Regions from separate parts of the Streptococcus sp. XMC genome, predicted to be linked through region 2. Evidence: predicted binding sites of a transcription regulator. Region 2 holds the regulator's gene; the other holds the start of a gene.
The links. Region 2 encodes CtsR, which represses protease genes until heat stress. Its sites were predicted from a motif close to TTGGTCAAAAAAGGTCAAANA; they were not measured.

Region 1 (7,508 bases), on a different contig from region 2:
ATGGAGAAAATGTCCTCACAAAGGGGCAAGATGATTCTATCTGGAAACGGATTGTTGAATCCATCATCAATCCCTTCACAGTCATCTTACTGCTCATTGCCTTTGTTTCTTTGGTGACCAATGTTTGGTTAGCCAAACCAGGTGAGGAAGATCCAACGACCTCTCTCATCATCGTCGTACTCGTTCTTCTCTCTGGAGGGATTCGCTTTATCCAAGAATTGCGAAGTGACAAGGCTGCTAGCAACCTTTCTCGCATGATTGTCAATACAGCAACAGTGATTCGAGAAGGCAAAGAAGAAGAAATTCCCATTGATGAGATCGTTGTGGGAGACCTGATTAAATTGAGTGCAGGCGACATGATCCCAGCGGATGTGGTCTTGTTAGATTCTCGAGACTTCTTCGTTCAACAGTCTGGTTTGACTGGAGAGAGCGATGCTGTCGAAAAAGTCTGCTTGAAAAAAGCGACTGGCCAAAATCTGGATAGTCTTTTGGAGAGTGAAAGTCTAGCTTTCATGGGGACCAACGTTATCTCAGGTCGAGCAACAGCCTTGGTCTTGGTCGTTGGGGATGAAACCATGATGGGAGCGATTGAGCAAACCATCAATACTTATGATGAACCAACCTCTTTTGAACGAGAAATGAACACCATCTCTTGGTTGTTGATCCGACTCATGATGGTCATGGTACCCATCGTCTTCTTTATCAATGGTTTGACAGATGGGGACTGGCTGGAAGCAGGGGTCTTTGCCCTTAGTGTAGGGGTGGGCTTGACTCCAGAAATGCTCCCAATGATTATCACAGCTAGCTTGGCCAAGGGTTCCATTATCATGGCCAAAGAAAAGGTGGTCATCAAAAAGCTCAACGCTATTCAAGATCTAGGCGCTATTGATATCCTCTGTACGGACAAGACAGGAACCTTGACCCAAGATGAGATTGTACTCGAATACCCCCTCGACATTCGTGGGGACTTGGATTTGTTTGTCCTTCGTCGGGCCTATCTCAATTCTTACTTCCAAACCGGCCTCAAAAACTTAATGGATCGCGCTATTATCAGCCGGACAGAAAGAGAAGCTAAGAAACATGAGATTGTCAGAGGCTTGGACCAAAGCTTCCAAAAAATTGATGAATTGCCTTTTGACTTTGAACGCCGGCGGATGAGTGTCATTGTCAAAGATGAGGTGGGGATCGTGAGCATGGTCACCAAGGGAGCCTTGGAAGAAATGCTAGCAGTCTCTAACTATGTAGAATACAAGGATGAGATTATCCCCCTAACAGACCAAGTGCGGGAAGACGTCTTGGCAGAGGTGACTCAGCTGAATGAACAAGGTTTGCGCGTGCTAGGGGTTAGTTACAAATCAAATCTTGAGGAAGGCTATGCCTTTGAAGTGGCAGATGAAGCAGACATGATCTTGACGGGCTACCTAGCCTTCTTAGATCCACCAAAACCATCTGCAGCACCAGCCATCAATACCCTTGCGGAATACGGAGTTGCTACTAAAATCCTTACGGGTGATAATGAGAAAGTGACCCAAGCGGTTTGTGAAAAGGTGGGACTGGATGTTGACCGCATTTTGCTGGGTAGCGATATCGACAGTCTCTCTGATTCAGACTTGGCCCAAGCAGTAGAAATCACCACCGTTTTTGCAAAATTATCTCCAGATCAAAAAGCACGCATTATCTTGCAACTCAAAGCAAATGGCCACAAGGTCGGATATATGGGAGATGGGATCAACGATGCTCCTTCTATGAAAGTGGCAGATGTGGGAATTTCGGTTGATACAGCTGTCGATATTGCCAAAGAAACAGCAGATGTTATCCTTCTGGATAAAGACTTGATGGTCCTCGAAAAAGGCTTGGTAGAAGGCCGCAAGGTTTATGCCAATATGACCAAGTACATCAAGATGACCGTTTCTTCGAATTTCGGGAATATCTTCTCCCTTCTCTTTGCTAGTATTTTCCTTCCTTTCCTTCCAATGGCCCCTATCCATCTCATCGTTTTGAACTTGGTTTATGACCTTTCCTGTATCGCCTTGCCTTTTGACCGAGTGGATAAGGACTTCTTGAAGAAACCTCGGATTTGGGAAGCAAAATCCATTACCCGCTTTATGGCCTGGTTTGGTCCTATTTCCTCTGTCTTTGACATCTTGACCTTTATCACTCTCTACTTTATCATCGTACCCATGATTACAGGATATGGCTATGTCCATGGAGCAGAAAGTGCGGGACTCTTCATCATGCTCTTTCAAACTGGCTGGTTCATTGAGTCCATGTGGTCCCAAACTATGGTCATCTATATGCTCCGCTCTCCAAAATTGCCTTTTGTTCAAAGCCGGCCAGCTCTTGCTGTTATGGCAACGACTCTATTGGGAGCACTCTTGGTTACCTTCTTACCATATGGCCCATTGGCTTCCTTGTTAAAAGTAGCGCCACTGAATAGTCTTTACTTCCTATTACTGGCGGGAATCCTCTTCCTTTATATGGCAAGTGTCACCCTGGTCAAACACTATTATATTGGCAAGTACAAAGAGTGGCTATAAGCTAGTCATTAAAATAAGAAAAGAAAAGGTTTGCATATTTGTAGGCCTTTTTCTTCCTTTTTGATATAATAAGATGAATATAGAGAAAGAAGGAACCACAATGGGAAAACTTGAAGTTATTAAACATCCACTGATTCAGCATAAATTGTCTATTTTGCGTCGAACTGATACCTCTACAAAGGCTTTTCGTGAATTAGTAGATGAAATTGCTATGTTGATGGGATACGAAGTTTTGCGCGAGCTTCCTCTTGAAGATGTAGAAATCGAAACACCGATCACAAAAACAATTCAAAAACAAATTGCTGGTAAAAAACTAGCAATTGTCCCAATCCTTCGTGCGGGAATCGGGATGGTAGACGGACTCTTGAGTTTAGTACCAGCTGCCAAAGTTGGGCATATCGGAATGTACCGTGATGAAGAAACCTTGAAACCAGTTGAGTACTTGGTGAAGTTACCAGAGGATATTGACCAACGTCAAATCTTTGTGGTAGACCCAATGTTGGCGACTGGGGGCTCTGCAATCTTAGCGGTGGACTCATTGAAGAAACGTGGCGCAAGCCATATTAAGTTTGTCTGCCTAGTTGCGGCACCAGAAGGTGTGGAAGCTCTTCAAACAGCCCATCCTGATGTAGAAATCTTTGCAGCAGCCTTGGATGAACGCCTTAACGAAAATGGCTATATCGTTCCAGGTTTGGGAGATGCTGGAGACCGCTTGTTTGGTACCAAATAAGCGCCTATCCAATCCTTCTTTGGGAAAGTAAAAATTTGACCTTTGTTGACCAATGGGATATAATAACTTTTATAAAGAATGGAAGGAGAGCTAGACTCTCGAATCAACCGGATGAAACTCCTGAGATGGTGCCGGTTATAATGGATAAAAGGAGATGAATGAATGATTCCAGTAGTTATTGAACAAACCAGTCGTGGCGAACGCTCATACGACATATACTCACGCCTCTTAAAAGACCGTATTATTATGGTTACAGGACCAGTAGAAGACCAAATGGCCAATTCGATTATTGCCCAATTGCTCTTCTTAGATGCCCAAGATAATACCAAAGACATCTATATGTATATCAATACGCCAGGAGGCTCTGTCTCTGCAGGGTTGGCTATCGTCGATACCATGAACTTTATCAAATCAGACGTCCAAACCATTGTCATGGGGATGGCAGCTTCAATGGGGACTGTGATTGCATCAAGCGGTGCCAAAGGCAAACGCTTCATGTTGCCAAATGCGGAGTACATGATCCACCAACCAATGGGTGGTACTGGTGGCGGTACCCAACAAACGGATATGGCCATTGCAGCAGAACACTTGTTGAAAACACGTCACAGATTGGAAAAAATCTTGGCAGAAAATTCAGGGCAAACCATCAAGAAAATCCACGCTGATGCTGAACGGGATAACTGGATGACTGCAGAAGAAACCTTAGCTTATGGTTTCATCGATGAAATCATGGCCAACAACAATCTTGGATAAGGAATCCTTGTCACTAGGTCCCTCTCCTATCATAGGAGAGGTTTTTTAGTCCTCTTTTCACTTTCTAGAAAAAGATAGTATTTTTACTAGAAATTTGCTATACTTGTAACAGAAGCAGAAAGGGATTGTGTATGTTTGAGAAGCAGGCTAGAACAGGCTTAATTGTTAAATTGTATTATAATCGAGATGCAAAGAAATTAAAGGATATTGGAGATGTAATCTATCATTCCAAAAAAATGCGCTATGTACAGGTCTATGTCGATAGTCCTCAAGTCCTTGAAATCATGCAGCAATTAAAAAAAGAGCGCTTTGTAAAGAAGGTCCAAATCTGCCATATTCAAGAATTGGATCGTGATTTTGTAGGAAGTTTGCACCGTCAACAAGATGAAACACAAGTAGAAAACGCAATCATTTAAAGGATTGCGTTTTTTATGTTGACAATTTTCTGATAATTCGGTATATTCTTAATATCTATTTATTTTAAGAATTATTTAAGGAGATTATCACAAATGAAGAATAAATTTGCTCTTTCATTTTTAACAATTGCAAGTGTCGCTCTTCTTGCTGCTTGTGGTGAAGTGTCAACTTCAGGTTCAAACACAACTGGTAACGAAATCGGCAAAGAACTAAAAATCGGTTTTAACTTTGAAAAAACTGGTGAAGTAGCAGCCTATGGTAGTGCTGAACAAAAAGGTGCTCAATTAGCAGTTGATGAAATCAATGATAATGGTGGAGCTGATGGTAAGAAGATTGTTGTTACAGACAAAGATAACAAATCTGAAACAGCTGAAGCAGCTACAATCACTACAAACCTTGTCACTCAATCAAAAGTGAACGCTCTTGTAGGACCTGCAACTTCAGGTGCCACTGCCGCAGCGGTTGCGAATGCTGGTAAAGCAGGTGTTCCATTGGTAACACCATCAGCAACACAAGATAATTTGACAAAAGGTCAAGATTTCCTTTTCCGTGCAACCTTCATCGATAGCTTCCAAGGACAAATCATTGCTAAATATACAACGGATAATTTGAAAGCGAAGAAAGTTGTTCTTTACTACGATAACTCATCTGACTATGCAAAAGGGATTGCTGAAGCCTTTAAGAAATCTTATAAAGGTGAAATCGTAGCGACAGAAACTTTCCAATCTAAGGATACAGACTTCCAAGCTGCTCTTACAAAAATCAAAGACAAAGACTTCGATGCCATTGTCCTTCCAGGGTACTACACTGAAACTGGTAAGATCGTAAACCAAGCACGTGGTATGGGAATCAAACAACCAATTATCGGTGGTGATGGATTTAGTGATGCCAAGTTCGTTGAACAAGCAACACCTGCTGCAGCTACAGACATTTACTACGTAGCTGGATTCTCTACTGAAGGTGAAATGACTGATAAAGCCAAGAAATTCGTAGAAGCTTATAAAGCGAAATACAACGAAGAACCTTCAATGTTTGCGGCTTTGGCATATGATTCAGTTTACATGATTGCGGAAGCATCTAAAGGTGCTAAGAACTCTGTCGAATTGAAAGACAACCTTGCGAAGTTGAAAGACTTGGAAGGTGTTACTGGTACAATGTCTATTGACAAAGACCATAATCCGGTTAAATCTGCACTTATGATTGGCTTAAAAGATGGTAAAGTTGAGTCAGTCGAGTCGGTTAAACCTTAATTATCATTTGCTGTTTGTACAAGAGGCTGGGAGAATGAAAATTCCTGGCCTCGCTCTTTATTGTTAGAAAGGATGGTTCAAATGCTCCAGCAATTAGTGAACGGTCTAATCTTGGGAAGTGTCTATGCACTCTTGGCCCTTGGTTATACCATGGTGTATGGAATTATCAAATTGATCAACTTTGCCCATGGGGACATCTACATGGTAGGTGCCTTTATGGGATATTTCTTATTGAACTCATTGAAAGTTAACTTCTTTGTAGCCTTGCTACTAGCTATGGTTGGGACAGCTATTTTAGGGGTTGTGATTGAGTACCTGGCTTATCGTCCGCTTCGTCATTCAACTCGGATTGCAGCCTTGATCACAGCCATCGGGGTTTCCTTCTTGCTCCAATATGGGATGGTCTTCTTTGTAGGGGCCAATACCCGTTCCTTCCCGCAAGTCATTGAAATCGTTCGTTACAATTTTGGTCCTATTTCGATCTCCAATATTCAGTTGATGATCTTGGGAGTGTCTGTTTTCTTGATGCTCGCTCTTCAATTTATTGTCCAAAAGACAAAGATGGGGAAAGCTATGCGTGCCGTTTCTGTTGATAGCGATGCAGCTCAATTGATGGGGATTAACGTAAACCGGACCATCAGCTTTACCTTTGCTTTGGGATCAGCCCTGGCGGGTGCTGGTGGGGTTTTAATCGGTTTGTATTACAACTCGATCGAACCTTTGATGGGGATAACACCAGGGATCAAAGCCTTTGTTGCAGCCGTTCTTGGAGGAATCGGGATCATTCCAGGTGCGGCCCTAGGTGGATTTGTCATCGGTTTGTTGGAAACCTTCGCTACAGCGATCGGTCTTTCAGACTTCCGTGATGCCATTGTGTATGCTATCTTGATTGTGATCTTGCTGATCCGTCCAGCAGGTATCCTCGGTAAAAATGTGAAAGAGAAGGTGTAAGCCATGAAACAAAATTTAAAAGTGAATATAGTCTGGCTTGGTCTTTTGGTCGCAGGTTTTGCCTTGATCCAAGTCTTGGTTGCAGCAGGTGTGCTCAACCTCTTCTATATCCAAATTTTGGAACAAATCGGGATTAACATCATCCTTGCGGTTGGTTTGAACCTCATCGTTGGTTTTTCAGGTCAATTCTCACTCGGACATGCCGGATTTATGGCAATTGGTGCCTACTCTGCAGCCATTCTCGGTTCCAAATCACCAACCTACGGTGCTTTTTTTGGAGCGATGGTTTTAGGTGCTTTGATTGCTGGTGTCGTTGCCTTGATCGTTGGGGTTCCAACCCTTCGGTTAAAAGGGGACTACCTAGCGATTGCGACACTTGGAGTTTCTGAAATTATCCGGATCTTGATCGTCAATGGTGGTACCCTAACAAATGGAGCCGCTGGGATCCTTGGTTTGCCAGCCTTTACAACCTGGCAATTGGTTTACCTCTTTGTCGTGATTACAACTATCTTTACGATTAACTTCTTACGCAGTCCAATTGGACGCTCTACCCTTTCTGTTCGTGAAGATGAAATCGCAGCAGAATCTGTTGGGATCAATACGACCAAAGTCAAAGTCATCGCCTTTGTATTTGGTGCGATCACAGCGGCCATTGCTGGATCTCTTCAAGCCGGCTTTATCGGTTCTGTTGTTCCGAAAGATTACTCTTTCACCAATACCATTAATGTCTTGATCATTGTCGTTTTCGGTGGTTTGGGATCGATGTCAGGAACAGTTGTGGCAGCCATCGTCTTGGGAATCTTGAACATGGTGCTTCAAGATTTCTCAAGCGTACGTATGATCATTTACTCATTAGCTTTGATTCTCGTA
Region 2 (7,508 bases):
GGGTTAGTTTTTCCACAGGAATGCCAGAAAGCTGACTGAGCGTCTTCAGGATATCCTCTTCCTTGACTTCTAGCTGGTAACCTTTCGGACTGGCGTCTTCTTTTAGTAGCTGAGCAACTTTTTTCCACTGTCCCTTGAGCAAGGCCTGATCGGCAGCTGTCAAATCGGACTGAAGACCCGCTTGAGGTCCCTCGTTTTGCACGGTCGCTGCCGCCTCATCCAAAAGATCAATAGCTGAGTCTGGCAAGAGGCGACTGGTCAAATACCGATGGGCATAGACAACAGCTGTCTCAATGGCTGCATCCGTAATATGGACACGGTGGTGACGCTCATAGGTCTTCTTGAGCCCTTGTAAAATCGCGATGCTATCTGCGACAGAGGGTTGCTCAATCAAGACCTTAGCAAAGCGGCGTGACAAAGCGGCATCTTTTTCAATGTGTTTCTGGTATTCTTCTTGCGTAGTAGCCCCTACGGTCCGTAAGGTTCCACGGGCCAAGGCAGGCTTTAAGATATTGGCCGCATCCAAGGTGGAGTCAATCCCTGATCCAGATCCCATAATGGTATGGAGCTCATCGATGAAGAGAATGACATGGCCATCTTCTTCAATGTCATTGATGATGTTGTTCATCCGCTCTTCAAAATCTCCACGGAACCGCGTTCCTGCGACAACATTCATCAAGTCCAACTCTAAGACCCGCATTTTAGCCAGCTCCGTTGGAACATCGCCGCTGGCAATCCGTTGGGCCAAGCCCAAAGCCAGAGCAGTCTTTCCGACACCCGCATCTCCAACGAGGACCGGATTGTTTTTTGTTTTGCGGCTCAAAATCTGAATCATCCGCGAGATTTCTTGGCCCCGGCCAATCACCGGTTCCAAACTACCATTGCGAGCCATTTCTGTCAGATCTCGGGTGTAGTCTTCCAAACCACCACTGGTAGAGGCCGGCATGCCCATCATATTTCCCATGGTTTGACGGTTTGGTTGCTGGGCCCGATAGAGCGAACGAATAGCTTTCACAGCTTCCTTGTCCCAACCTGCTCTTTGTTCCAAGCTCTTACGAAGCTCGACGATTTTAATACCCTCTTCCTGATCATCATAGCGGAAGCCGACATACTCCAATACTTGAGAAGCCAAAGTTCCTCGCTCTAGTAAGAGCGCCAAGAGGACATGCTCTGTTCCAAGACTTTTGGCATGGACTGCCTGGGCAATCTCTTGGGACCGGTTCATGATTTCTTCGACACGGAAAGAAAAAGGAAATACCTCATAGCGGCCATCCCGTTGGTAGACTTGGCCCGTGATGTGCTCCGCCGCATCTTGAAAATCATCAATCTGCATAGGATAGTCACTTAAGACGGAACCAGCTACACTATAAGGATTATTGGCTAGGGCTACTAGGATATGCCAGGTATCTAGCGTTTGAGACTCAAAATGACCCGCCAAGATTTGAGCGGCTTCAATCGTTTCTAATAGGGCTTTTGAATAGTTCATAAGGAGATTACATTCCCTTTCTATCGACTTGTTGGATAATTTTTCGTAGGATATTGGCTCGTAAGCGATGGGCTTCACTTCCCAGAACCTCGTCTGTCGTCGTCACTGACAAAAGCTCTGCTTCTCTCTTTGTAAGGAGTTTTTCTTCAAATAGCATTTGAAGGATATCGCCAAAAACAGTCTGACTGATTTGTTCCCCGATACTTGCGCCAAGCTCTTTTAGCATCTGGTGTTGGTCTGAAAATTGGACCTTGCCAATCCGGATGTACCCTCCGCCTCCACGCTTGCTCTCTACGATGTAGCCTCGACTTTCGGTGAAGCGGGTCTTGATCACATAATTGATTTGACTAGGAACAACTTGGAAAACATCCGCTAATTCGCTTCTCTTGAGCTCTGCGATGCCTGCTTGAGCCAGTAGCGACTTGATATAGGCCTCAATGCTATCTGATGTATTTTTACTTGCCATGATGCTCCTTTCTAACCTTTTCATTCTAGATGAGCCCTCTGCTTTTCAGAGGATCAAAAATGGTCTCATCATCCATGATGTCATTATTGACCTTATCTGACTATTATACAATTTTTGCGCCTGTAAATAAAGCAAAGACTACGTCGAGATAGAATCTGAAGACCCCTTGTTGGTAGCCAGAAGGAGGCCAAAAAAGAGGCTAGCCATTGCTAACCTCTTCTAGAAGGGGCATTAGGATTTCCGACGAGCGAATTTTACTCTTCCGCCTAAGAAGCCTAAGCCGAGTAGTCCGATCCAGGCTAAGAAACTTGCCTTCTCTGATCCTGTCTGTGGCAGTTTTTCTTGGGACGGCACAGGGTCCGGAGTTACAGCTTCTACCACAGGAGAAAGAGGAGTTTCTTTCAAAGCCGTCGGTGTCAACAGCCGAGAAATTCCACTTTCTTTTTTATCTTCTGGTGGAAGGAGCGGTTTCGTTTCTTGTGAGTCTTCACTTGGACTTGTTGGTAGCGGTACTTCGGGAATAATAGGACTTTCTTCCACTTCCTTTGTTCCGACTTCTGTGATCTGGTCCCGGGCCTCCACCTCGACAAAGACATCGACTTCTTTCCGAATTTCTTTGCTTTCTTCTTGTCGAACCTCGATCAATTTCAGCCGGCGTCCAACCTTCCCTGCTTGAAGGATCCGGCTTTCGCCCTTGGCTAAATCCTTGTTTTCACGCGTTTGACTCTCAAATGGAATCTCCTCCGCTTCGATGAGCAGTTCTGGTTTTTCAAGAATCAAATCCCGAACACCTTCGTCTGGGCGTGTCTGCATCAGCGGTTCATAATTGCGAGCATCTTCTAAGATGGTTGCAAGGGCTTCTACTTGATTCGCTGCAGCAACCAAATCTGGGCGCTCTTGATCCAACAACTGAGTCAAATCCGTCAATTGTCCTTGAACCGTCGGTTTGAGGTCTGCTTTCAAGCGTTCGAGAGAAGTAGCCTTGATCTTTTCTACTCCTTTTCTGATGATCTGTTGCAGCTCTTCTTGACTGAGCAACTGGCTATCTTTCCCTGATAGGATAAATCGGTCTACCTGGATGGCTCTGGATGACTGAGGGTCATTGAGGGCTGGATCCAGGTGCAAGCGTAGCTGGTGGTAGCCTTTTGCTAGACCTTGTAGATTGACCAAACTCTGGTCGAGTTTGCGTTGGTCTCCATAGCCACTGAAGTAATGGTCACCTTCGATCTCATAATCATGGCCACGACCTTCCTCGAAGGCCATTTCTTTTCCATCCAGGGTGACGCTGTAGAGTCCATGACTTGGATCAACCACTCCTCGAACCTCCACACCTGTGCCCTTAAAGGTAATGGTCACTTCAATGTGTTTCTTGCCTTCCTCATCGGTCACTTGGTTAAAGCTCGACCAGGATTCTGTTCCATTTGAGAAGTTTGGATTGTCTGTCTCGTGGTGCCAGCCCTCACTGTAGTGCAGTTTTGGATCTTGGTCATCTACTTCTTTGCGATTTTCTGGAAGCAGGTCCTCGTTCATTACTTGGACTGTCAGTTCTGGAATAAAGCCGACTAGACTTCCTTGATCCGGATGCAACAATTTGACCTTAAAGTCATAGACATCGGTCGCTTTTCCTGCAAAATCAAGGGTTGGGACTTGGACTGTTTTTTCCGTCTCGCCATCTGCGAACTCAAGAGTGACGTTGGTATCTTTGTAGACCTTGCCATGAACCCCTGTTCCCGGTTCTGTGATTAATTTAAGACTAGCGCTTCCTTTAGAGCCACCTTTTCTCTTGACGACGACTTGCGCTGGGTCGCCTTTCTTAACGGCTAGGGTTGGCTGAGCAAATTCAAAGAGACCCTTTTCTTGGTTATTGAGCGCATAAATCCCTTCCGTTGCGATCGCATCTCCCTTGCTATTGACCAAGGTCAAGGTATGAGCCCCTGCTTTCAAATCTGGTGTTTCATAAACCTTTTGGCTACGTTTCCGAGTTGGACTTTGGGTATTAACCGTCGCTAGCTTTTGGCCATCGACATAGACATCCATTTCTCCATGACCAGGGTCGACAGTTGCGACGACATAGGCTTTGGTGCCTTCAAACTGATAGGTCACGGAAGCTCCCTTTTCCTTGGTCCACATAGAGGTGCCTCGAACGCCTTCTCCCTCTTCATTCCATTGGCTATTGGCTCGGTCAGCAATCCGGTCAGAATGATAGGCCAAACCAAGCGGATAGCCATCGGTTTCTTCAATGCTAGCTGGGGTCTTATAGACAGAGACACCGTTTAAGATTGGAGTAGCTTGGGCATCGGTGATGGACACCCGGATATAGCGACTATCAACTGGTTGCCCTTTGATCAATCGGCGGTATCCTACGGTTGAACCAGCCCCAAAAGGAACCCATTGCCCATTCACTGCCACATCAATAGTGAAGCCAGAAATCCGTTGGCCTTTCTCGATGGTTTCTTTGAGCTCTACCACATCAAAATGTTGCTCTTTTCCAAGATCCAGGACAAAAGAGCCGGTCTTGGCATCATCTGCAGGTGCCCAACTGGTCTTTTCATCTCCATCCGTCAAATGGCTGGCTGAGTAATGAGCATTGCGTCGTGTCGAGTCAGCTTCGACCAAAGCTCCTGCCGCATAGTCCACACTGTAGAGTTGGTCCAAGGTCTGGCGGAATTCTTTCAAACGGGCCACATCGGCATCCGCAAATTTCCCATCTTGATTGGGTGGAATATTGAGCAAGAGTGGCGTCCCACGACCGACCGATTTGAAGTAAATGTCCATCAATTCGCGCAAGGACTTAGGCTCTTGGTTGTCATGGTAGAACCAACCGGAGCGAATAGAAACATCAGCCTCTCCCACTGAGTATTGCTTCCCTTCTGGATCCCCGTGATTGAGGTAGCTATTGGATGGATTGTTGCGGATCTTATCTGGATTGACCTTTTGCCAAACCGGATCTCCGGCAATCCCCTTTTCATTTCCAATCCAACGAACATTGGTCGGCTCAGCTGAGAAAATGGCAATGTCCCCTTGGGCCTTGCGAATGGCTTCAAACCACTTGTCAAAGGTATAGGTAACCTTTTGAGCCCCATCGCCGCGCGCTCCATCCATCCAGACTTCTACGAACTTGCCCTTGTTTCCATATTTTGGATCTTCAAGGATTTCCTTAAGCTGGTTGAGATAGTATTCATTGTATTGGTCCTCTGTATCCACATGGTAGAGTGGGCTGTGAGCATCCCAAGGCGAGAGGTAGACCCCCATGTCCATGTCATACTTGCTGGCAGAAGCTGAAACCTCGGCTAGGACATCGCCTTTCCCTTCCTTCCAACCACTTTTGGCAATGGTATGGTCGGTGTATTTAGAAGGGTACAGGAGGAAACCATCGTGGTGCTTGACGACCATGATAGTTCGTTTAAAGCCAGCATCTTTCAGGGTTTTGATCCACTGATCGGTATCCAGATGCTCTGGATAGAAATAATAAGGATCTTCTTGCCCATCTCCCCATTCACGGTCGTAGTAGGTGTTCATCCCAAAGTGGATGAAGGCTGCCAGTTCTTCGCGGTGGTATTGCATTTGGGCCTTGCTAGGAAGCGGTCCGTAGTCTGCAATTTCAGGCTCCTCATCTAGAGAAGTGGCTGGTTGGGTTGCTTCTGTCCCTTGGCTGACTGCTCGATTTTCTTTCTCACTCCTTACGGGTGAGGAAGGTTCTGATTCTTCTTGGTGTTCTTTCACAGCTGTTTCCTCCTCCCCTTGATGCTCGACATCACTGGTTTCGACCCGTTCTTCACGAGTCTCATTCCTCTCAGCTTGTTCCTCTGCATAACTGGTAGTGACTCCTAAAAAACAAGTCGCTACGACTACAGAGCAAACCCCTACTGAGAGTTTGCGAATGCCAAATCGATTTCTCTTATCAACTAATCTTTTTCCCATATTCCATTCCTTTATGTCATCAGGTAAAGAGGGTGGAGACTCCCCCATCCTCTTTCTGTTACCTGTGAACTTTTCACCGTATAGTTGCTGGCTTATCCAGCTTTTTACTTGGCCTTATCGGCTCTTTTTTTCTGATCATCCAGCACAGCACCGGCAAGTCCTGCTGCTAGGAGACCTGCAACAAGGCTTGCGACGCTTTCTTCTGATCCTGTATGTGGCAAGGAAGCTTGCTCAGAAGTCGTAGCTACTTTTACCCCTTCCCCATGTGAGTCTGAGACTACTGAGGATGATGGTGCTTGAGGATTTGCAAGAGACTCCTTGGTACCGACTTCGATGATTTCTGCTAGAGCTTCTGACTCGACCAGACTGTCAATCACCGTACGAGTCTCAACTCCATTTTCTTGAGAAACTTGTACAAAATGAAGCTGACGACCTTTGCGTCCTGCTTGAACCACTCTCTGTTCACCCTTCGGCAACTGATCATTTGGTCGCTCTTGGCGGGCAAATGCAAGCTCTTCTGCCTCAATGACAAGTTCTGGTTTATTGTGAACCAAGTTCTTCACGCCTTCTTCAGGAACGGCTGTAGCTGGAAGGATTGGCTTGTTGGTTGGATCTTCTGGAGTTGGCGTTGGCTTGTCACTAGGATTTTCCGCTGGAACTTCCTTGGTGCCGACTTCTGTGATCTCTACTACTGGTTCTACCTCGACAAAAGCATCAACTTCCTTACGAGATTCCACTCCATTTTCTTGTGATACTTCTACAAGATGGAGCTTGCGTCCTACTTGGCCTTCTTGCACCAGCTTCTTCTCACCTTTCGGCAAGCTATCATTTGGACGTTCTTCACGCGCAAAATCAAGTTCCTCTGCCTCAATGATGAGTTCTGGCTTCGTATGGACCAAATTCTTCACATCATCTTCAGGAATAGCTGTTCCTGTACGTGCTTTTGCGGATAGAGAAAGTTGATAAACTTTTTCGAGCTTGCCATCTTCTGAGACAACCTTGACAAGAACCGGAGCATTGGCACTTTTAGCATCCACGACCGTAACGACTGTTCCATTCTTGCCTTGTACTGAAACGATTGGACGTTCTCCCTCATACTCTAGATGATAATCCGTCACATCCGGATTGAACCCTTCCAACTCTTTGCCATTTACTTGGATTGAGACATCCGTCGTTGCATTAGGTTCTTCAGTTGGAGCATAGGCACTCAATTCAACGATTCCAATTCCTTTTAGATTTTCATCACGGACCATTCTTAAACGGATGGCTTTCGTTCTGGTTTCGTTGAAGCTGAGGTTAGAGATATAACCAGGCTCAAAGGCATAATCCAAGCTGTAAGGAATTTCTTCCCAGTTAGAGGCCTGGTTAAATGGATGATCTGGAAGATTCTTCAGATTGCCATAATCATCTGGGACATCAAAGTCTGGACCAATGTAGCGTTCAAGAACCGTCTTAGTTGGCAGACCGGTTTCCTGATCTGCAAAGAAGTCGACCGCTACTTTATTAACCAAACGCTCTGTTACTTGACCATTTTTCTTGAAGATGAGACCAGCAAACACTTCGGTTTGATCCGGTTCTCTCTTCCAGTTGGTCCAACGGTAGTACTCGTTGTAGCCACCATCATTGATGTAATCG

Region 1: LXO72_RS00955 (ATP-dependent Clp protease proteolytic subunit) is a predicted target of CtsR. The motif match lies at 3,300-3,320, and genes of this name have one in related genera.

What each region holds. Positions count from the first base shown of each region.
Region 1 covers NZ_JAJTNQ010000001.1:207,634-215,141, forward strand. The annotation lists gene mgtA (magnesium-translocating P-type ATPase) at 1-2,537, shown strand, start outside; gene upp (uracil phosphoribosyltransferase) at 2,638-3,267, shown strand; gene LXO72_RS00955 (ATP-dependent Clp protease proteolytic subunit) at 3,430-4,020, shown strand; gene LXO72_RS00960 (DUF2129 domain-containing protein) at 4,152-4,436, shown strand; gene LXO72_RS00965 (ABC transporter substrate-binding protein) at 4,530-5,687, shown strand; gene LXO72_RS00970 (branched-chain amino acid ABC transporter permease) at 5,769-6,638, shown strand; gene LXO72_RS00975 (branched-chain amino acid ABC transporter permease) at 6,642-7,508, shown strand, end outside.
Region 2 covers NZ_JAJTNQ010000002.1:197,160-204,667, forward strand. The annotation lists gene LXO72_RS05860 (ATP-dependent Clp protease ATP-binding subunit) at 1-1,486, opposite strand, end outside; gene LXO72_RS05865 (CtsR family transcriptional regulator) at 1,494-1,952, opposite strand; gene LXO72_RS05870 (alpha-L-fucosidase) at 2,184-5,873, opposite strand; gene LXO72_RS05875 (Ig-like domain-containing protein) at 5,978-7,508, opposite strand, start outside.